Regions from separate parts of the Shewanella glacialimarina genome, predicted to be linked through region 3. Evidence: predicted binding sites of a transcription regulator. Region 3 holds the regulator's gene; each other region holds the start of a gene.
What was found. Region 3 encodes sigma-54, which starts transcription at its own class of promoters, with help from an activator protein. Its sites were predicted from a motif close to GTTGGCACGNNNNTNGNNT; they were not measured.
Positions count from the first base shown of each region.

Region 1: a site for sigma-54 is predicted at 2,853-2,871, ahead of glnA (glutamate--ammonia ligase). Genes of this name have one in related genera too.
Region 2: a site for sigma-54 is predicted at 4,303-4,321, ahead of FJ709_RS05200 (YggN family protein). Genes of this name have one in related genera too.

Region 1 is NZ_CP041216.1:305,960-313,412, forward strand. Features, by position in the region: gene FJ709_RS01275 (PKD domain-containing protein) at 1-35, shown strand, start outside; gene ppnP (pyrimidine/purine nucleoside phosphorylase) at 119-424, opposite strand; gene typA (translational GTPase TypA) at 617-2,428, opposite strand; gene glnA (glutamate--ammonia ligase) at 2,992-4,401, shown strand; gene FJ709_RS01295 (outer membrane protein transport protein) at 5,055-6,407, shown strand; gene FJ709_RS01300 (nuclear transport factor 2 family protein) at 6,478-6,906, shown strand; gene glpK (glycerol kinase GlpK) at 6,982-7,453, shown strand, end outside.
Region 2 is NZ_CP041216.1:1,195,276-1,202,728, forward strand. Features, by position in the region: gene FJ709_RS05170 (YceI family protein) at 1-306, shown strand, start outside; gene FJ709_RS05175 (oxidative damage protection protein) at 631-906, opposite strand; gene mutY (A/G-specific adenine glycosylase) at 909-2,027, opposite strand; gene trmB (tRNA (guanosine(46)-N7)-methyltransferase TrmB) at 2,187-2,903, shown strand; gene FJ709_RS05190 (50S ribosome-binding protein YggL) at 2,930-3,256, shown strand; gene glsB (glutaminase B) at 3,257-4,171, shown strand; gene FJ709_RS05200 (YggN family protein) at 4,407-5,258, shown strand; gene FJ709_RS05205 (LysR family transcriptional regulator) at 5,727-6,668, shown strand; gene FJ709_RS05210 (DUF885 domain-containing protein) at 7,114-7,453, opposite strand, start outside.
Region 3 is NZ_CP041216.1:3,921,034-3,928,486, forward strand. Features, by position in the region: gene FJ709_RS17115 (KpsF/GutQ family sugar-phosphate isomerase) at 1-895, shown strand, start outside; gene kdsC (3-deoxy-manno-octulosonate-8-phosphatase KdsC) at 898-1,464, shown strand; gene lptC (LPS export ABC transporter periplasmic protein LptC) at 1,461-2,021, shown strand; gene lptA (lipopolysaccharide transport periplasmic protein LptA) at 2,008-2,595, shown strand; gene lptB (LPS export ABC transporter ATP-binding protein) at 2,592-3,323, shown strand; gene FJ709_RS17140 (RNA polymerase factor sigma-54) at 3,484-4,977, shown strand; gene hpf (ribosome hibernation promoting factor) at 5,004-5,291, shown strand; gene ptsN (PTS IIA-like nitrogen regulatory protein PtsN) at 5,294-5,737, shown strand; gene rapZ (RNase adapter RapZ) at 5,734-6,591, shown strand; gene FJ709_RS17160 (HPr family phosphocarrier protein) at 6,625-6,900, shown strand; gene FJ709_RS17165 (hypothetical protein) at 7,250-7,399, shown strand; gene FJ709_RS17170 (transposase) at 7,431-7,453, shown strand, end outside.

The DNA.
Region 1 (7,453 bases), 840 kb from region 3:
TGTATTATCCTAGTATGGTAAAAGATATAAATTAATAGTAAATGGATTGGGTGGTGACATTAAACCGTTTATGAATAAAAAAACCAGTTATTATTCAACTGGTTTTTTTATGGACGACTTAAAGGTAGCTGCAACAGTATTCAGCAATATCGCTGGTTTTAATACTAAAGTTCACACCAGCAGCTAATTCAAACTGGGTGTCAGCTGAATAATTGATCCATTCTGTCGTACCAGGCAATAACACTTCAAAGTTACCTGATGTGACTTGCATTATTTCACCTTGAGAGGTTGAAAAGGTATATTCGCCAGGTAAGACAACACCTAGAGTTTGTCTGCTTCCATCGGCTAAAAATACTGTGCGGCTAATGACTTTTCCATCAAAATAAACATTTGCCTTTAGGGCTACATCGACTTGTTTTAACATATTTCCTGATACTCCATAAATGTTTTAAGTGAATTTATATCTATTTTAAATGTATATCTAGTTTTTTTTGTACTCTGGTTATGAATTATTTATGTGTAAGTTTTTAGATTAGCAGGCACAAAAAAGCCCAGAACAATCTGGGCTTTTTAGATATTAATAAGTGGTAAATATCACACCACTCATTAATTGCAATTAACTGCGGTTATGACGCTTACGCTCGTTTTCAGTTAAGTATTTCTTACGAACACGGATGTTCTTAGGAGTTACTTCAACTAATTCATCATCATCGATGAACTCAAGTGCTTGCTCAAGAGTTAAGTTAATCGGTGTCGTTAACACTTGTGCTTCATCAGTACCTGATGCGCGCATGTTAGTTAGCTGCTTACCTTTAAGACAGTTAACTGTCAAATCGTTAGAGCGAGCATGGATACCGACAACTTGGCCTTCATAGACTTCAGCAGCGTGGCCAATAAACAGACGACCGCGGTCTTGTAAACCGAATAATGCGAATGTTAATGCTTTACCCGTTGCGTTAGAAATCAATACGCCGTTAGCACGTTGACCAATATCGCCACCTTTGTGCGGTGCGTAATGATCAAATGAATGATAAATTAGACCAGTACCTGAAGTTGCAGTTAAGAACTCAGTTTGGAAACCAATTAAGCCACGGCTCGGCATGATGAAATCGATACGTACACGACCTTTACCATCAAGCAGCATATCTTTCATTTCAGCTTTACGTACACCTAACTTTTCAATTACGGTACCTTGATGTTCTTCTTGAACGTCAACAGTAACGGTTTCGAATGGTTCGTGTAGTTCGCCATCAACAGTCTTAAGAATTACTTCTGGACGTGATACCGCTAACTCGTAGCCTTCACGACGCATGTTTTCAATAAGGATTGATAAATGTAATTCACCACGACCTGAAACACGGAAACGATCTGGACTGTCAGTTTCTTCAACGCGTAATGCTACGTTGTGAACAAGTTCTGTTTGTAAACGCTCAAGAATGTTACGAGAAGTAACATACTTACCTTCTTTACCCGCGAACGGAGAAGTGTTTACCTGGAACGTCATCGTTAGTGTTGGTTCGTCAACAGTTAATGGCGGTAACGCTTCTACTTCAGTCACAGCACAAACTGTGTCAGAAATCTTAAGTTCACCTAAACCTGTAATTGCCACGATGTCACCAGCGTTTGCAATTTCAACTTCAGTACGGTCAAGACCCATATAACCTAATACCTGGCCCATTTTACCGTTACGCTTTTTACCGTCAGCGCCAACAATAGTCACTTGTTGGTTAGTTTTTACACTACCACGCTTAATGCGACCAATACCGATAACACCCACATATGAGTTGTAATCGATTTGAGAAATTTGCATTTGGAATGCACCTTCCGAATCAGCGTCAGGGAAAGAAACTTTCTCAACGATGGTTTGGAAAAGTGGCGTCATGTCAGTGCTAGTTACATCAGGATCTAAGGTTGCGAAACCGTTTAATGCTGAAGCATAAACAATAGGGAAGTCTAACTGTTCGTCAGTTGCACCCAAGTTGTCGAATAAATCGAATACTTGGTCAATAACCCAATCAGGACGAGCCCCAGGGCGGTCAATCTTGTTAATAACAACGATTGGCTTTAGGCCTTGAGCAAACGCTTTCTTAGTCACAAAGCGAGTTTGTGGCATTGGACCATCAACTGCGTCAACTAACAATAATACTGAATCAACCATAGATAGAACACGTTCTACTTCACCACCGAAATCGGCGTGACCAGGTGTGTCTACGATGTTAATGCGGTAGTCGTTCCATTTGATGGCAGTGTTTTTTGCCAGAATGGTGATCCCACGTTCTTTTTCAAGATCGTTAGAATCCATCACACGCTCAGTCGCTTCACCACGTGAAGCAAGGGTACCAGACTGCGCAAGCAATTTGTCTACCAGGGTCGTTTTGCCATGGTCGACGTGTGCAATAATGGCGATGTTACGTAAATTCTCTAGCACGGATAAAACCTCTATACCATCAAACAAAAAAAAGGGATTATTTACAGTAACTATTTAATTATAGCCACCATAAAAAAGCGTGCCATTCTACTCCAGCAAGGCCTCAGTAGATAGGATTTTTTTTGAACACCTCATAATTTCGTCTTATTATGCTATAAATTTGCAGTTAATTTAGTGATATAAACTTTATCATCCCCTCGTATGCTAGGTTACAAAAGATGTAAAACACAGTTTTCGCGATTTTGTTTAGTAAATTGTTATCTGTATGCACTTTTTGGGTTTCAGTGTCTATATAATCAAACAGGCGTGCACCACTCTGGTGTAGTGCACTGTTATGATGCAACCAATGGATCTATTTGGTGCAACCCTTGATTTTTGGGAAAAACTAAAAATATCAAGTTTATATAAATCAGATGCTTATATATCTGGCATGATAATAGCTAAGTAAACGTCATCATGTGGACATCATTGTTTTACATTAGTTTACTGAGTCAATAAAACTTGGTGAACAGTAATATTAAATATTAGAAGGGAATACCCTTGACCCTACCGGAGGCTTGAGAATGTCAGTTGAATCAGTATTAAAGCAACTTCAAGAGTTAGAAGTTAAGTTTGTTGACTTACGCTTTACCGATACTAAAGGTAAAGAGCAGCACGTTTCTATCCCATCTCATCAAGTAAATGAAGAATTTTTTGAAGACGGAAAAATGTTTGACGGTTCTTCAATAGCAGGCTGGAAAGGCATCAATGAATCAGACATGGTATTAATGCCTGATCCAACTACTTTTGTTTTAGACCCTTTCACCGAAGAAACAACAGCACTTATCCGTTGTGACATTTTAGAACCTGGTACTATGACTGGTTACGACCGTGACCCACGCTCTATCGCTAAAAAAGCAGAAGCGTATCTAATTTCTACCGGTATTGCTGATACAGTATTGATTGGTCCTGAGCCTGAGTTCTTCTTATTTGATGACGTCCGTTTTGGTACTGATATGTCAGGTTGTTTCGTTAAGATTGATGCGAAAGAAGCTGCATGGAACTCCGGTAAAGAATACGCTGATGGCAACACAGGCCACCGTCCAATGGTGAAAGGTGGTTATTTTCCAGTTGCGCCAGTTGATTCTTCGCAAGACTTACGTTCTGCAATGTGTTTAGTACTTGAAGAAATGGGCCAAGTTGTAGAAGCGCATCACCATGAAGTGGCGACAGCGGGCCAGAACGAAATTGCAACACGTTTCAACACCTTGACTAAGAAAGCGGATGAAATCCAAATTCTTAAGTATGTTGTTCATAACATGGCGCATGCTTATGGCAAAACAGCGACCTTTATGCCTAAGCCTATCGTAGGTGACAACGGCAGTGGTATGCACGTGCACCAATCTTTAGCTAAAGACGGTGTTAACTTATTTGCTGGCGATAAGTATGCTGGTTTAAGTGAATTAGCGCTTTATTACATTGGTGGTATTATCAAGCACGCTCGTGCATTGAACGCATTCACTAACCCAAGCACCAACTCTTATAAGCGTTTAGTACCACATTTCGAAGCGCCTGTTATGTTAGCTTATTCTGCGCGTAACCGTAGTGCATCTATTCGTATTCCAGTAGTGCCAAGCCCTAAGGGTCGTCGTATCGAAGCACGTTTCCCTGATCCACATGCAAATCCATATTTAGGTTTTGCGGCATTATTGATGGCAGGTCTTGATGGTATACAAAACAAGATCCACCCTGGAGATGCCATGGACAAAGACTTGTATGACTTACCGCCTGAAGAAGCTGCTGAGATCCCACAAGTTGCGACTTCTTTAGAAAACGCGCTTGAAAACTTGAAAGCTGACCATGAGTTTTTAACTAAAGGTGGCGTATTCAGTGAAGATTTCATCCAGTCTTATATCACTTTGAAGACTGCAGAAGCTGAGCGTGTAGCCCGTACTACTCATCCATTAGAGTTTGAAATGTACTACAGCCTATAATATTAACGCGCTAACTTTGTTAGCGGTTAAGTGATAAAAAAAGCCTCGCATAGATTGCGGGGCTTTTTATTAAGTTATTTTTACAATTATTTACAACCTTTCTCATTCTGTTTTAACTCATGCTTTGCGAATTTCTGTTTTAAATTCAGCTAACTCGTGTGCGTTAGGATTATCCAGTTTTTTGTCATTAGTTATTGATATATATAAATAATTAAATCATATGACATTTGACTATAACTATTCAGCCAACACTTTGTTGATATCCTTTTGTTTATTGAATAACTTGTGAGCAAGTTATCAGTAATATCAATCATTTTGTGATCCAGCATTTGCAAGCTAGCTGTTGCAATGGCGTTTTAGATCCGTAAACTTGCGCCGTATAAATGCCGAGCAATTACTCTAAAAGTGATTTTGGGTTAAAGGCAGATATAAATAACCTCAACTTGGGTTAAGGGATGAATAAGCGGGATTTAAATAGATAAATTCAGATGTTTACTCTCAAACTTGAGCTTTGCGCTGGTAATAAGGCGAACTAACGCGTCAACAGCTAGCCTATTGCAAGTAAATTCAACACAGTTAGCGGTGCAAAGAGCTGTTTGATATACATTTGTTATCCTGAGCTGAGGTTAAATACAATAACTAAGAGAATGATAATGAAAAAAACAATAATCACTTTGGCAATATCAGCTATTGTCTTTGGCACGACTTCACAAGCTCAAGCTGCAGGTTTTCAGTTAGCAGAATATTCATCAACCGGCTTAGGACGTGCATTTGCAGGTGAAGCGGCAATGGCCGATAACGCGTCTGCGCAATCACGTAATCCGGCAATGTTAACGTATCTGACCGGGCGTCAACTGTCAGCAGGTGGCATTTATGTCATGCCTAATATTGATGTGACGGGTGACATTGCGATTACCTCTCCTTTATTGGGCGCTCAAGCTATGCATGTGCCAGCCAGTGCGCATGATGTAGCGGGTGACGCACTAGTGCCTAATTTCTATTATTCTAACCAGTTAACTGATCAATGGACCTGGGGATTAACGGTAAATTCAAACTATGGACTAGCTACTGAAATCGATACTACACATGCTGCGGCAATTTTTGGTAATAAAACAGCGATTACCACTGTAGAGTTTAATCCTAATATTGCTTATAAAATCAATGAGCAATTTTCAGTCGGTGGCGGTCTACGCGTGGTTTATGGAGAAGGTAGTATCAGCGCAACTACGCCTGCTTGGGTGGGGGCGATTAAATCTAATCCGGCATTGCCTGCTGCAGTTGCTGCACGTTTACCTGATTCTGGTATGACTTTAAAAGCAATGGAAGGTGATGATATTAGTGTCGGCTGGAAAGCGGGTGCTAGCTGGCAGATAAACGCTGATCATCGTTTAGGGTTAGCTTATCATAGCGGCGTTGAACTTGAGTTAGATGGTCACGCGTCTGGCTTGCTTTATGATGGTGGTCAGGATATATCAATTGAAGGTTATCTTCCGATCGAGACGCCTGCATTTGCTGAATTAGCTTCTTATAACCAGCTTACTGAAAAATTTGCGATGCATGCAAGTATCAATTGGACTCAATGGAGTGTATTTGATCAATTAGTGGCATATTTCCCTGGTGAGCAAAAGCCAGTTAGTGGCGTTGAATCTGACTTAGTAAAAGATGAAAACTTCAAGGATAATTGGCGTTATGCCCTTGGTGGTACTTACCAGCTTAATAATGATTGGTTGGTCCGTGCAGGCTTGGCATTAGATAAAACGGCTGTTGAAGATCAATATCGTACTACAACTATTCCAGATACTGACCGTTTATGGTTTAGTATGGGAGCAGGTTATCAAGCTAGCAAAAATCTTACCGTTGATTTTGCGGTAACCTATATTCGTATGTATGGTGATGCGCCGATTAATGAAGAGCAAAATCTGGCTGGATTGGCTTTAGTGAACTTTGATGGCGAAGCTAACGGTGACGTGTGGCTTGCGGGAGTTCAGTTAAGCTACAAAATGTAATCCGCATTTTTGAGCCGATTTTTAATAGCCTCGCATAGCGGGGCTTTTTTGTGAGGATAAGGAAATGGCAATGATTAAATTTATGATGGTCGCAATAGCCTTAGTTGCAGGCTTTTCTGTTCAAGCTAATGACAAAAGCCAACTAGTGAGCCAATTTGTAGAGGCATTTAATTTACGTGACCCAGAGTTAATGGGCCAAATGGTGACCAAAGAGGCATTGTGGTTTGATGTAACACGTGCAGGAATTAACAATCAAACAACCACAAGAGACGAGTTAGTCAAATCAATGAAAGAGTATTTTTCAGACTCTAGTCGAGCGCATTCTCGAGTGATTAAGTCGATTGACTCTGGTGATTTTGTCAGTACTGTTGAGCAGGTTTCTTGGCAAAAAGAGGGGGAGTGGACATCTAAATGTAGTATCGGTGTATATCTATTTGAGCAACAAAAAATTGCAGCGGTGTGGTATTACAAAGCACATCAATGTGATGACCCTCAGTAAGTCGTTGTCAGCGTTTATTATCCTGAGCTGAGATTGATAACTCATTAGTAATGTAAATGAATAAGAGAGCGTCACATGAAAGCTAAAAAATACATTATTGCTTTAGATCAAGGAACCACCAGTTCTAGAGCGATTGTGTTCAATCATCAAGCCGACATTGTGGCTATTTCACAACGAGAATTTAGTCAGCATTATCCACAGGCAGGCTGGGTGGAACATGATCCAATGGAGATTTGGTCGTCACAAAGCTCTTCATTAGTGGAAGTGTTAACGCGTGCAGGTATTAGTCGTCATGAGGTTGCCGCTATCGGCATTACCAATCAACGTGAAACCACTATTATATGGAATAAGCACACCGGAAAGCCTATTTATAATGCGATTGTGTGGCAGTGTCGGCGCAGCCAAAGTATTTGCCAACAATTAAAGGCGCAAGGGGTAGAGAGTCTTATTCGGCAGAAAACCGGTTTAGTATTAGACCCTTATTTTTCAGCTTCAAAAATTAAGTGGATTTTAGATAATGTTGTAGGAGCGCGTGCGCAAGCTGAAG
Region 2 (7,453 bases), 1.7 Mb from region 3:
TTACGTAGCGCCGATTTTTTAAATACCGATAAATTCCCTCAGGCCAGTTTTAAATCAACGTCGGTAGAAGATAAAGGCGAGGGTAAGTTTGTTGTTAATGGCGACTTTACCTTTAACGGCGTGACTAAGCCTATAGCGATTGATGCGGTGATGATTGGCGAAGGTAACGACCCATGGGGCGGATACCGTGCAGGTTTTACCGGAACAACCAGCTTTAAAATGAAAGATTACGGTATAAAAATGGATCTGGGTCCTGCATCTGCCAATGTCGAGCTTGAATTAGTTGTTGAAGGCATTAAGAAGTAATATTTAAATCATAATGGCTTAGTAGCCTAAGTGATTGAATCAAGTGTGATCGAATATAGAAACGGCCAGTAATTATTTTACTGGCCGTTTCTATGTCTGGGATATTGTCTATTTGACCAATTTAATAGAACCAACATTTTTCCGCATTGATTTTTCTCATTGAGCAAATGATGGTTTAACGTTACTCATTGAATAAATTAATTACTTGAGATAGCGATAAGTGTAAATGTTAGTTGTGAAGCAGTAGGTGGAGAATTCGGTGACTCAATGGCAATAAAAAAGGATAAGTTAATAACTTATCCTTTAATCAAAAAACGTGCTGAATTAGTCTTCGGCTGGTGGCACATAACCTTCGATTTCAACGTCTTTGCCTTCAAATAAGAAGTTAACCATTTGTTCTTCAAGAAACTTACGGTCCTCAACATTCATCATGCTAAGTTTTTTCTCATTGATCAACATGGTTTGTTTTTTCTGCCACAAACCCCACGCTTCTTTGCCAATATTATCAAAGATACGTTTACCCAGATCGCCTGGATAAAGTTGAAAATCTAAGCCATCAGCTGACTTGTTTAAATGAACGCAATTTACCGTGCGAGCCATGTTTACTCCTTAACGTGAACGGGGGAAGCGACAGAATCAGATTGTTGATTTAACACCGCACCAAGATTGGCAAGAATCTTTTCTGTTGCGGCGGCTAATCCGACTTTGGCTGGATGCTTGATGTTATACCAGAGTGGTGGACTTTGTTCCATCACCCCAGTAAATTCCTGTGGAATTCTACCGTCATTTTGAGTAGACACTTCAACTACAATAGGCTGAATATCTAAATGAAAATGACTAAATGTATGCCGAAAACCGACTAACTCAATGACAGATTTTTGCAGCGATTGTAACGCTAGATACTCATCTATTGATGCTTGGTCATCAAATTGTGGAAAACACCATAACCCGCCCCAAATCCCAGCTGGTGGTCGCTGCACTAATTGTACTTGGCCTTGATTAAGCATGACTAACATCCAGGCTTGTTTAGTGGGGATCGTCTTTTTAGGTTTTTTACCCGGATATAAGGTTTGTTTGCCACTAAGTTGAGCAATACAATCAATGGCAACTGGACAAGATGCGCATTGAGGTTTGCTTCTGCTACAAATGCTAGCGCCTAAATCCATCATAGCTTGATTGTACTTTTGCACATCATCACTTGGGGTTAACTGCTCCGTTAGTTGCCATAGGGCTTGTTCAACGGCTTTTTGTCCGGGCCATCCTTCAACGGCACCATGTCGAGCCAATACGCGTTTAACATTACCGTCTAAAATAGGGTGGTGCTGACCAAGTGACAATGACAAAATGGCTCCAGCGGTTGAACGGCCAACGCCCGATAATGCTAGCACTTGTTCAAATTCAATGGGAAATTCACCCTTAAACACATCGCGAACATGAATAGCGGCTTTATGAAGATTACGGGCTCTGGCGTAATAGCCAAGGCCAGTCCAAAGATGAAGCACTTCATCCTGTGGCGCATTTGCTAAATCGACAATGGTAGGAAACCTTGCCATAAATTTTTCGTAATAGGGGATCACTGTTGCAACTTGGGTTTGTTGTAACATTATCTCTGAAACCCATACACTATATGGGGTTTTATTGATTTGCCACGGCAACTTTTTACGACCGTGAACATCATACCAAGCGATAATACGCTCAGCGAAAGTGGCTGATATTTTCATGCGGGCAGTGTAGCGATACGCCTATAATCAAACAAGGTTTATATAAACAATTGTTAGTAGATTAGGTATACTGTGCCGCTGAAATAAAAAATTTAAGATTAACTATTATGATCCGGGCCGTTTCGTTGGAAATTGCACCATTGTAATAAAGAGGCAAAAATGAGCGACGTTACCACAGCTGAATTTAATGAGGAAGGTAAGTACCTTCGTAAAATCAGAAGCTTTGTATTACGTGAAGGCCGTTTAACTAAAGGTCAGTCACAAGCTATTGAATCACATTGGCCAGCAATGGGGCTTGATTATAGTCCTGAAGCATTAAATCTCAGCCAAGTATTTGGCCGTGAAGCTGATACCGTATTAGAGATCGGTTTCGGTATGGGAGGCTCTTTAGTACAAATGGCTAAAGCTGCTCCTGAGCTTAACTACATAGGCATTGAAGTACATAAACCAGGTGTTGGCGCATGTTTAGGCGATGCGGGTGAAGCGCAAGTGACTAATTTACGCGTTTATCATCACGATGCTATGGAAGTGCTAGAGCACAGTATTGCAGATGGTTCATTATCACGTGTGCAGTTATTCTTCCCGGATCCTTGGCACAAAAAACGTCATAATAAACGTCGTATAGTGCAGCCTGAATTTGCGCAGCTAATTCGCCGTAAACTTAAAATTGGTGGCGTATTTCATATGGCGACCGACTGGGAAAATTACAGCGAGTATATGCTTGAAGTAATGCAAGTTGCTGAAGGTTATAGAAACCAATCAGCCACTGGCACAGTGGTTGAAAGACCAGATTATCGTCCATTAACAAAATTTGAAGCACGGGGTCATCGCTTAGGCCATGGTGTTTGGGATATTATGTTCGAACGTATTAGTTAATAACGTCTAAATTAGGAGACAGTATCATGGCAACAAATCGTAGCCGTCGTTTACGTAAGAAATTACGAGTTGATGAGTTCCAAGAGTTTGGTTTTGACATCCAATGGACGTTTGAAGAGTCTGTGTCAGAACAAGACATTGACAGCTTAATCGATCAATTTATTCATGAAGTGATCGAGCCACGCCAATTAGGTTTCCATGGCGGCGGACATAAAGAATGGCAAGGTATTATTGCGACTCAACACATTGGTAAATGTACCGATGAAGACATTGCAGTGATTACTGATTTTTGGAAAAGTAAGCCAGTAAAAGATGTAGAAGCAACAACCTTATATGATATTTGGTGGGGTTAATTGCTAAACCAAGCATTATTACAAGAGGCGGTCGACAGTGTTCGGCCGCTTTTAGGTAAAGGCAAAGTAGCCAATTACATACCGGCATTAGCTAATATTGATAGTACTAAACTTGCAATTGCAGTAACCACAGTTGATGGTCAAACAATTGGAGCTGGAGACTATCTTGAACCCTTCTCTATCCAATCTATTTCAAAAGTATTTAGTCTAACCCTCGCACTCAATCTTTATAGTGAAGATGAGATATGGAGCCGAGTAGGTAAAGAACCGTCAGGGCATTCGTTTAACTCGTTAGTCCAAGTTGAATTAGAACGGGGTAAACCGCGTAATCCATTTATTAATGCTGGCGCGTTAGTCATTGCTGATTTGTTACAAACCAGAAGCAGTGCACCAAAACATCAAATGTTAGAAGTGGTGCGTAAGCTGAGTATGAATCCAACTATAAGTTACGACAAAGTAGTAGCTGATTCTGAGTTTGCTTTTAGTGCGCGTAATGCGGCGATTGCTTACTTAATGAAGTCGTTTGGTAATTTTAACGGCGTAGTTGAAAATGTACTTAAAAACTACTTCCATTACTGTGCCTTAAAAATGAATTGTGCTGACTTATCTAAGTCGATGCTTTACCTTGCTAATCGCGGTAAAACCTTGTCAGGTGAACAATGGATAACCCCAATTCAAACAAGGCAACTTAATGCTCTGTTAGCAACCTCGGGTTTATACGATGGTGCGGGAGAGTTTGCCTATAGGGTAGGTATGCCGGGTAAAAGTGGAGTCGGTGGCGGTATTATTGCCGTGATCCCTGGTGATATGTCGGTATGTGTTTGGTCTCCAGAATTAGACGGTAATGGCAATTCATTGGCCGGAACCGCAATGTTAGAACATCTTTGTCAAAAATTAGGTCGTTCGATCTTTTAAACATATTTCAATCTAGATAAAAATGATTAATTTAACTAAGTTTTAGTTTTTTTGGCTAATGCAATTAAGCCATTCGATTAATGATATCTTTAATTTCACCTTAAGTTGCTGAAATAAAGCGGTTTATTACTTTTGGCACACAACATGCTATATCATTAGTAACTTATCAATAATTGTTGATTGACTGCTTCTTCATAGTCAATTGTGATTCCCGTATAGCAAAAGGATTTATTAAATGACTCAACATAATCAAGCGACTAAAAGCATGCTTAATAGCCAGAAATTACTAACGGGCCTTGTATTTTCTGGACTGATTTTTACTGCTGGTGCATTTACTCCTGCAATGGCTAAAATGTCTTTGAAGGATCAAAGCTGTAATGTCACCTTGAATTACGATGTGACAGTAGAACCGAAATCGCTGAAAGTGAGCGAAAAGGGATTAGAGAAATACCGAATCGATGTTGGGCAATTATTTGTTGAAGGTAAAGCGGTAAATTTATCCGCGCAACAGCAAAAGCTGTTGACTCAATACTCTGATGAAGTGTCTCGCCAAGTACCAGAGGTAATCGATCTTGTTGGTGAAGTTGTCGGCTTAGCGACTCAAGCTGTGACAATGGCAATGACACCATTACTAGGTGATGCAGCTGGAAGCCAAATAGATAAGTTGATGAATGGCATCGAACAGCGTATTGATACCATGGCTTATCAACATGGCGATAAATTTTTCATTGGCTCAACAGAGTCGTCGTTAGAAGAAACCTTTAATGATGAATTTGAGCAAGAAATGGAAAATATTATTTCAAACTCAATCGGCAGTTTAATGATGAGTATGGGTAGCCAAATCATGTCTTCAGAAGGTGGTTCATTTGAAGAGAAAATGAATGCTTTTGCTATTAAAATGGAAAATGTAGGTAAGGACATTGAGCTACAAATGGAATCACAATCTGAGGCTCTAGAAGCAAGAGCTGACAAAGTCTGCGGCGATTTTGAACAGTTGATGGTACTAGAAAATCAACTTAGAAAAGATATTCCGCAATTAGCACCTTATAAACTAGCCAGTTTAGAGGAGCAGCCTTTATCTGAATAATCTTTTCTACCTCCCTTACCCGATAATTTTTACGCGACTCAAGCGCGTTAACTTGAGGAAGACTTTGTAAGTCATTGGTTTCACTGTCTTATGTATGTCACCTGACTTTCCCCCTGCTTGTGCTTATTTGGCAGGGGGCTTTTTATATCCGTTATGTACCTTCCTGCAGCACCTCTTCAAGTAAACTACCAAGTTTGTTCTGATAAAAAAATTCTCAATTATAAATATAGAGCAATGATATAGTTTTTTGTTATACTCATAAAAATTATAAGAAAAATGCACTCTATTTAAATTTTTGCTAGTTTTTCGGATAATTGGCGTAACTTTACAACTTATTGGGTTTATTGAGCGTTTAATAATGCTATTTAAGCCAACGGCTTCCATTGATATGACATTCATGGAAGGTAAAGTGAGTAAAGAAATTGCCGAAAATCGTTTTCAATGTCGTAACAGCTTAAGGCGACTTTCATGTTAGAACTGTTAGAACCAATTGCCATTTTTACCCATGTTGCTCGTGCAGGCAGTTTTAGTGCTGCTGCAAGACGCCTTGGAATATCCAAATCTAAAGTAAGTACGCAGGTGGCTGATTTAGAACATAAATTAGGTGTGCAGCTTATTCAGCGAACGACTCGTAGTTTAAGTTTAACAGAAGCGGGTAATTTACTTTATTTACAAGGTGAAGAGCTGCTTCGCGATGCTGAACAAGCGGTTTCTAGTGTGCATAATTTGAATGATGCCACACGTGGTGTACTTAAAGTGGGAATTTCACAATCATTTGGTACCATGCATCTTATCCCTGCACTACCAGCGTTTATGGCTAAACATCCTGATCTAGAGTTGCAAGTAAGTTTGTTGGACCATAAGGTTGATGTTGTTAGTGAAGGTTTAGATTTATTGCTAACGATGTCTGAGCAACTCCCTTTAGGCATGGTGGCTCGTCCATTAATGAAGTGTCAGTTCTTATTAGCAGCATCGCCTGAGTATGTGGCTAAGCACGGTAACATATCGCGCCCTGAACAGCTTGTTGAACACAATTGCCTAGTTTACCAAGGTGAATGGCATGAACACAGCATGTGGCAGTTCAAGAGAGGTGACGATTATTGTGAGATTGGTGTATCAGGCAATTTCCGCGTTGATAATGCACCGGCTTTAAAATCAGCAGCAGTTAGCGGGTTAGGTATAGCCTATCTTGCCAGTTATTTGATGGAAGATGAAATCGAGAAAGGCACATTAGTTCCTTTACTGACAGATTGGCAATTGACCAACAACTTACCTTTGCAAGCCGTATACCCAAGACGTAAGCACTTAGCCCCTAAAGTCAGTGCCTTTATTGACTTCATTAAAGGCCATATTGGTACATCGCCATATTGGGACGTTAAATTCGAACATTTGTATAAATTGCGTAAGTAATTTTGGAAACATTGTTCTTTAAATAAAATAAAGCCATGCAACCCAGCACGGCTTTTTTATTTGTGTTTTTTATCAAAAGCTTAAGTTGATTATTATGCAGTAAAAGCTAAAGTAGCAAATCAATGAGTTAACAGTTATTTACTAAGAGGGTGTTGCAGTCTGTTCTTATTTGAATACAATAAGATTCAGTTGATTCGAAATGATTTGAATAAGTACGATTTTGAGAAATGACCCCTTTTCATTAGCGTTTACAAATCAGCCACTTCGCAAATTTTGAGTCACGGCTGGCAGCAGTTTATAATTAAAACAATGTTAGCTTTGAAACCATCATCCTAGTTTTATTGGTTTACCCCAGACTTTGTCTGGGGTTATTTTTTTGTGTAAAAAAAAGCAACAACCCATGGTTGCTGCTTTATTTTCAAAAACTCATCTTATTGTAACCTTGTTACTTAATCGATTTAACCCACTGGTTCACTTTAGTTTCCAACACATCTAATGGTAATGGTCCATACTGTAAAACGAGTGTGTGGAAGTCGCGAATGTCGAACTTGTCGCCTAATTGTTTCTTGGCTTGTTCACGTAGCTCAAGGATTTTAATCATTCCCACTTTATATGCAGTGGCCTGTGAAGGCATAACCACATGACGTTCAACCATTTTTATGGCATCAGACTCAGCATTAGGAGTATTTTCAACGTAGTAAGCAATCCCTTGTTCACGGGTCCACTTTTTAGTGTGGATACCTGTATCTACCACTAAGCGACAGGCACGCCATAATTCCATCGCT
Region 3 (7,453 bases):
TGTAGATTCAGATGCCTTCGGGCAGGCATGTGAATTAATTATGCAATGCAAAGGTAAAGTCATCGTAATGGGCATGGGGAAATCTGGCCACATAGGTAATAAGATTTCAGCCACATTTGCCAGCACAGGCACACCTGCATTTTTTGTTCACCCAGGAGAGGCCAGCCATGGCGACCTTGGCGCATTAGCTAAAAACGACATTATTTTAGCCATTTCGAACTCAGGTGAATCAAGTGAAATTTTAACATTAATGCCTGTTATTCAACGTATGGGCGTTCCTGTGATTGCAGTTACCGGTAAACCAGACTCTAATATGGCGAAGCTGGCAAAAGTACACTTATGTATTGAAGTGCCAGAAGAAGCTTGCCCACTAGGACTAGCCCCGACATCAAGCACAACAGCAACATTGGTAATGGGTGATGCATTAGCCGTAGCCCTATTACAAGCAAAAGGGTTTACCCGTGATGATTTTGCCCTATCACATCCAGGTGGCTCTTTAGGACGTAAATTATTACTTAAGGTCAATGATGTGATGCACCAAGGCAAAGATCTCCCCTTGGTAAAGCAAGATATCTGCATCACGGAAGCCCTATATGAAATATCAAATAAAGGCTTAGGCATGACAGCGGTTGTTGATGATAATAATGTCTTAGTTGGTATTTTTACTGATGGTGACTTACGACGTGTCATCGATGCAGAAGTGAATCTTCGCACCACACCTATTTCACAGGTTATGACTAAAAACTGCGTCACCAGCCCAGCCAACATCTTGGCCGCTCAAGCGTTACAAATAATGGATGAGAAAAGCATCAATGGTTTAATTGTGGTCAATGACGCACATCAACCTATTGGCGCGTTGAATATGCTCGATATGGTCAAAGCAGGAGTAATTTAAACATGACAATAAATACGCAAACTCACCAAGGTTTTTATGGCCCTATTAGTGATGATATTTGGCTGCGCGCTCAAAAAATTAAACTGCTTATTTGCGACGTTGACGGTGTTTTTTCTGACGGCCGTATTTACCTTAATAATAGCGGTGAAGAGTCAAAAGCTTTCCATACTCGAGACGGATATGGCGTTCGGTCAATATTAACCAGTGGCATTAATGTTGCGGTTATTACCGGACGAAAATCTAAAATTGTCGAAAATCGCATGACGGCTTTAGGTATCAAAGATATTTATCAAGGTATAGATGATAAATTTACTCCCTACGAGGAATTAATCAGAAAATATAACGTCACTGCTGAACAGGTAGCTTATATTGGCGATGACATGGTAGATTTACCTGTTATGAAAGTAGTAGGACTTGCTGTTAGCGTTGCCGATGGACATCCTTACGTGAAACAACATTGCCATATGATAACTACCATTAAAGGTGGCAATGGTGCTTTGAGAGAACTCACTGATTTGTTACTACTAAGCCAAAATAAATTTGAAAGTGCACATGGTATGAGCATATGAATCGAACCACATTGGCTATTTGTGCATTTTTTGGCTTAGCCTTGGTATTGTATTGGCAAGTACAAGTCAAACGTAATCAAATGGCGTTAATCAAAGATCCTAGAATTGAGCGACCTGATTTTGTGGCCGACAATCTTCGCACGACAGAATTTAATAAGTTGGGGTTTGTTGACAGCAAAGTCAGTGCCGAGCATATGGAACATTTTACCCGCTCAAATACCACTTTATTTACAGAGCCTGTATTACTTATTTACCCTGAAAATGGTAAAGCGCAGTGGCAAATAACAGCTAAAAATGCGACCTTAGATCAACATTCAAATGAAGTCAGTTTACATAACGATGTAGTTATCGATGCTATTGATATTAAAGAGCCATTACAATCACTTGAGACTCAGCAAGTCACCTTTAATTTAAACACTATGATAGGCCGTTCTGAAGAGTCAGTTACCATTAAAGGTAATGGTTTTATTATTCAAGGCTTAGGGCTATTTGCCGATCTCAATGCAGAACAAATTACCTTACTCAGTCAGGTAGAAGGGACATATGAACCACATTAATTTTTTAACAACATTGCTCGGTAAAAGCAGTGTTATTTGCACTTTAGCTATTAGTATATTAGCAGGCAACGCCGTAGCCAAAGAAGGCGATTTGAAGCAAGAGCTTAAAATTGCTGCTGTAAGTCAACGAGCTGATGTTAAAAATAATCAAATTATTTTTAACGGACCAGTAAAGATTACCCAAGGCTCGATCAATATCGAAGCCGATGAACTGCGGGCATTTTCAGCTGAAAACGGCCAGACTAAAACGCTCATTGCGACCGGTAACCCTGCTACGTTTTCACAAGAACTTGATGATGGTCGCATAGGTACAGCCAGTGCCAATGAAATTCGTTATGACTTAGCAACAACTGGACTGTTATTAACCGGTAACGCTAAGCTAGATCAAGCTGGCAGTAAAGTGACAGGTAATGTGATCCGTTACAATATTAATGCTCAGGAACTTATCGCTGAAAGTACCGGTAAAGGTGAAGATCGTGTTATTACCATTATTCAACCGGAAAACTTCCAAAATGATAATTCACCAGTACAAAAATTACCTGAAATTCCGTTAAAAAAGCAAGGTAACCAATGACCCAAATTACCTTAACAGCTGAGAATTTAGCTAAAAGCTATAAAAGTCGTCAAGTGGTTAAAAGTGTCAGTCTAACTGTAAAAACAGGCCAGATTGTCGGACTACTTGGTCCCAATGGCGCAGGTAAGACGACCACGTTTTATATGGTTGTTGGCTTAGTCAAAAGTGATCATGGCCGCATTTTAATTGATGACGATGACTTAACTGCTGACCCAATGCATTTACGTGCGCGAAAAGGTATTGGCTATTTACCGCAAGAAGCCAGTATTTTTAGAAAGCTCAGTGTGCACGATAATATTATGGCCGTGTTGCAAACCCGAAAATCGATGACTTCGGATGAGCGAATTCAGGAACTTGAACATCTTTTAGAAGAATTCCATATTACCCATATTCGCGATAGCCTAGGCATGTCACTATCTGGAGGCGAAAGACGACGGGTAGAAATTGCACGCGCTTTAGCAGCCAATCCTAAATTTATATTGTTAGATGAGCCCTTTGCGGGTGTTGACCCTATTTCAGTGATTGATATTAAGAAAATCATTCTTCAACTCAAACACCGTGGCCTAGGCGTATTAATTACTGATCATAACGTCCGTGAAACACTTGATGTGTGTGAGCGGGCATATATCGTTAGTCAGGGAAATTTGATTGCCGAAGGCACTCCAACTGAAGTACTCAACAATCAGCAAGTTCGAGCAGTATACTTAGGCGAACAATTCAAGCTATAGTTAATCTAAATAGGATCTGAAGCACTTGCTTGGCATAGTGTTTCTGGCAACTAAGCTAATAGATCGTTTGTAGGTAAAGTAAAACCATTTGTTAAAAAATTGCGACTATCACTCACTTTAATCAGTGTAGAAAGCCGAATTCTTCTAGGGATCAGCAGTAATGAAAGCTTCACTCCAACTTAAAATGGGTCAGCACCTCACTATGACCCCACAGCTGCAACAAGCTATACGTTTGCTGCAGTTATCATCTTTGGAGTTACAGCAAGAAATTCAACAAGTATTAGATTCCAATCCTTTGCTTGAAATGGAAGATGAATTTTCAGCACTTAGCAACAAAAATGACAACTCAAAAGACCTATCAGAAACTGACTTCAATGAAATCAGTGCACCTGTAGTCGAAAAAGACACTTCAAATGTCGACACCGCAGAGTCAATGACTAAAGAGCAAATGTCTGAAGACTTGCCAATGGATACTACCTGGGATGAAGTGTACAGCGCCTCACCAATGGCAAGTCCTGGTTCGGGTTCAGGCAGCATGCCAAATGATGACATGCCCTTCCAAGGTGAAACATCCGAAGGATTATACGAGCATTTAGAATGGCAAAAAAATCTAACCCCTTTTTCTGAAACAGACCTAGCTATTGCCACAGCCATTATTGATGCCATTGATGACACAGGTTATCTCACCCAAAGTACTGAAGATATTTTAGAAGCTATGGGCGATGATTCTGTCGAATTAGACGAAGTAGAAGCGGTACTAAAACGCATACAACATTTCGATCCTCTCGGGGTTGCTTCGCGTAGTTTAAGTGAATGCTTGTTGATTCAACTTGTTCAGTTTGCACCAGATACGCCACATATTGATAATGCCAGAATATTAATCAAAGATTATTTAGATTTGATAGCAGGACGTGATTTTCGCACCTTAATGCGTAAAACTAAGCTAAAAGAAGATGAGCTGCGCGAAGCCATTGAATTAATTCAATCTTTAAATCCACGTCCTGGCACGATGATCACCCCACCGGATGATGAATATGTTATCCCAGACGTGTCAGTGACGAAAAAGAATGGCCGTTGGGTAGTTGAATTGAACCCTGATAACATGCCTAAAATAGGGATTAATCAACAATATGCCGCCATGGCAAAAAGTAGTAAGAGTTCAACAGATACTCAATTTATTCGAGGTCACTTACAAGAAGCCAAATGGTTTATAAAAAGCTTAGAAAGCCGTAGCGACACCCTGCTTAAAGTATCCAATTGTATTGTGCAATTTCAGCAAGGTTTTTTTGAGTATGGTGCAGAAGCAATGAAGCCTATGGTGTTGAATGACATAGCTGAAGCTGTCGAAATGCATGAATCTACTATTTCGCGTGTCACCACGCAAAAGTATATGCATACACCGCGCGGACTATTCGAACTTAAGTATTTTTTCTCTAGCCATGTAAGTACTGATGATGGCGGAGAGTGTTCATCTACAGCAATTAGAGCCTTTATTAAAAAGCTGGTGGCAGCTGAAAACCAGAGAAAGCCATTAAGCGACAGTAAAATGGCAGACCTTCTGGCAGAACAAGGGATCAATGTTGCACGTCGCACCATCGCGAAATACCGCGAAGCGATGATGATCCCTCCCTCAAACCAACGTAAGAGTTTATAATCTACCTAGGCAATTGGAGGAAAAATATGCAAATCACCTTGACGGGTCATCATATTGAAATTACTGAATCACTAAGAGAATATGTCACAAGTAAGTTTACAAAACTTGAACGACATTTCGATCAGATCAATAATGTCCACGTAGTATTAAATGTCGAAAAGCAACAACAGATAGCTGAAGCAAAAGTCAGCTTAAATGGAGCTGAAGTATTTGCGACATCTGAACATGCCGACATGTATCACGCTATAGACGCCCTGATTGATAAACTCGATCGTCAGGTCATTAAACACAAAGAGAAATTAACTAAGCATTAATGATGGAACTTAGTACCATCCTGCAGCCGGAATGCACCTCCTGTGCCACACCGGGCAGTAAGAAAAAGGTACTGGAGCTTATCAGCGATTTAGCTGCAGCCCAGTACCCATCCCTATCTTCACAAGAGATTTTTGAAAGCCTAGTGGCTAGAGAAAAAATGGGTAGCACAGGAATAGGCTCTGGCATTGCAATCCCGCATGGTCGTTTAACGTCCATCGTTCGCCCTATCGCGGTTTTTATAAAGTGCGAAGAAGCGATTTCATTTGATGCTATCGACAAACAACCAGTGGATCTCTTATTTGCATTACTGGTGCCAGCAGACCAGTGCCAGCAACATCTCAGTACCCTATCCTCAATGGCTGAAAAGTTATCGGATAAACAGATTCTTAAGCAGTTACGAAAAGCAAGTAACTCAACTGAACTCTATCAGGTTATCACAGCATGAAATTAGTCATTGTATCCGGTCGTTCGGGCTCAGGTAAATCTGTCGCACTTAGGGTACTAGAAGACCTGGGTTACTATTGCGTTGATAACTTACCACTGCCCTTAATTGGACGACTATTAGAGCAGCTTAGAAACACCAATGAACTGGTGGCCATAAGTGTTGATGTTAGAAATATAGAAGAGCAAGGTAAAGTATTACAGCAGCAGCTTGCGTGGTTATCTAAGGATACTGAAGTCATAAGCTTTTTTTTACAGGCAAGTGATGAAGCCCTACTAAAACGTTACAGTGAAACCCGCAGACTACATCCATTATCGAAAAAGAATATGTCCCTACAGGATGCGATTCAATTTGAAGGTAAGCTACTGGCGCCTATTTCTGAATACGTAGACCATTTTATCGACACATCTAAGTTAAATATTTATCAACTTAGTGATCAAGTACGTGAAATTTTAATGGGCAGTGTTGATAAAGAGTTAGTGATCAATTTTGAGTCATTTGGTTTTAAATATGGTATGCCCGCCGAAGCCGATTTTATGTTTGATGTACGCTTTTTACCTAACCCACATTGGGAAATAGAATTACGTCCCTTTACTGGATTAGATGAACCCGTGCAGGAATTTCTTGGCCAGCAACCGCTGGTAAATAAATTCATTTGGCAAATAGAAAACCTATTTGAAACATGGATGCCCCACTTAGAGCGCAATAACCGCAGCTACCTAACCATAGCTATTGGTTGTACTGGTGGCCAGCATCGTTCAGTTTATATCGCCGACCAGCTTGCTAAACGTTTTTCAAGTGGTAAAAAACATGTTGTTCAAGCAAGGCACCGAGAGCTTATAAACAAGCATAAATAATCGCTATTCAGTTACTTGTCGGAACTTAACTAAATGAGTCTTTTACAGCGCCAAGTCATCATATCAAACAAGCTTGGTTTACACGCACGAGCTGCTACCAAACTGGCTATTCTTGCTAATGAATTTAATGCCAATGTTACCCTGATCCAGGGTGAAAAAAAGGCCAGCGCGGCCAGTGTATTGGGCTTATTAATGCTTGAAAGTGGCTTAGGTAAAACCATAGATATCATAGCAGAAGGGCCAGATGCACAATCCGCTCTTGATGCTATCTGTAATTTAATTAATGACAAGTTCGAAGAAGGTTGTTGATCCTAATCATTTCTCCATCGGTTAAATCTAGTTTTTAATCGTATACCCACCTTTGCTTTAAAATGGCTAAACGTGTTGAATCTAACTTATTGAATGTATCCCTTAACCAGATTTAAGTTGAGGTTAAATTAATGCAATTAGGAAAATTTAAATTTCTCCCCCGAATTAGTGCAATTGCACCACTATATTGCATCTCCTACGACCACCACAGAAACCATAAAACTCTAACAAATTGAAAATAAATAAAAATTTAATAAAAAAATAGTTGGCACGTTCTTTTCATATAGTAACCAGTACCTACAAAGTGGTACTAGATTTAAAGCTAGCAAAACTTATTGGAGAGAACACTATGCGAAATACACAGTTAACCTTAAATACGATTAATACTGTTTTTGGACATACTCTTAAATTGGCTAGCCCAATTTTTACAAAAATTCAGCAACACTACACATTTTTTGCCAATGTTGGTTTTAGTCAATGGGAAGTTGAAAAACGATAAATATCTGCATTCAAAAAAGTGGACTTTGATTATGAAAAAATACCTAAGCAATCG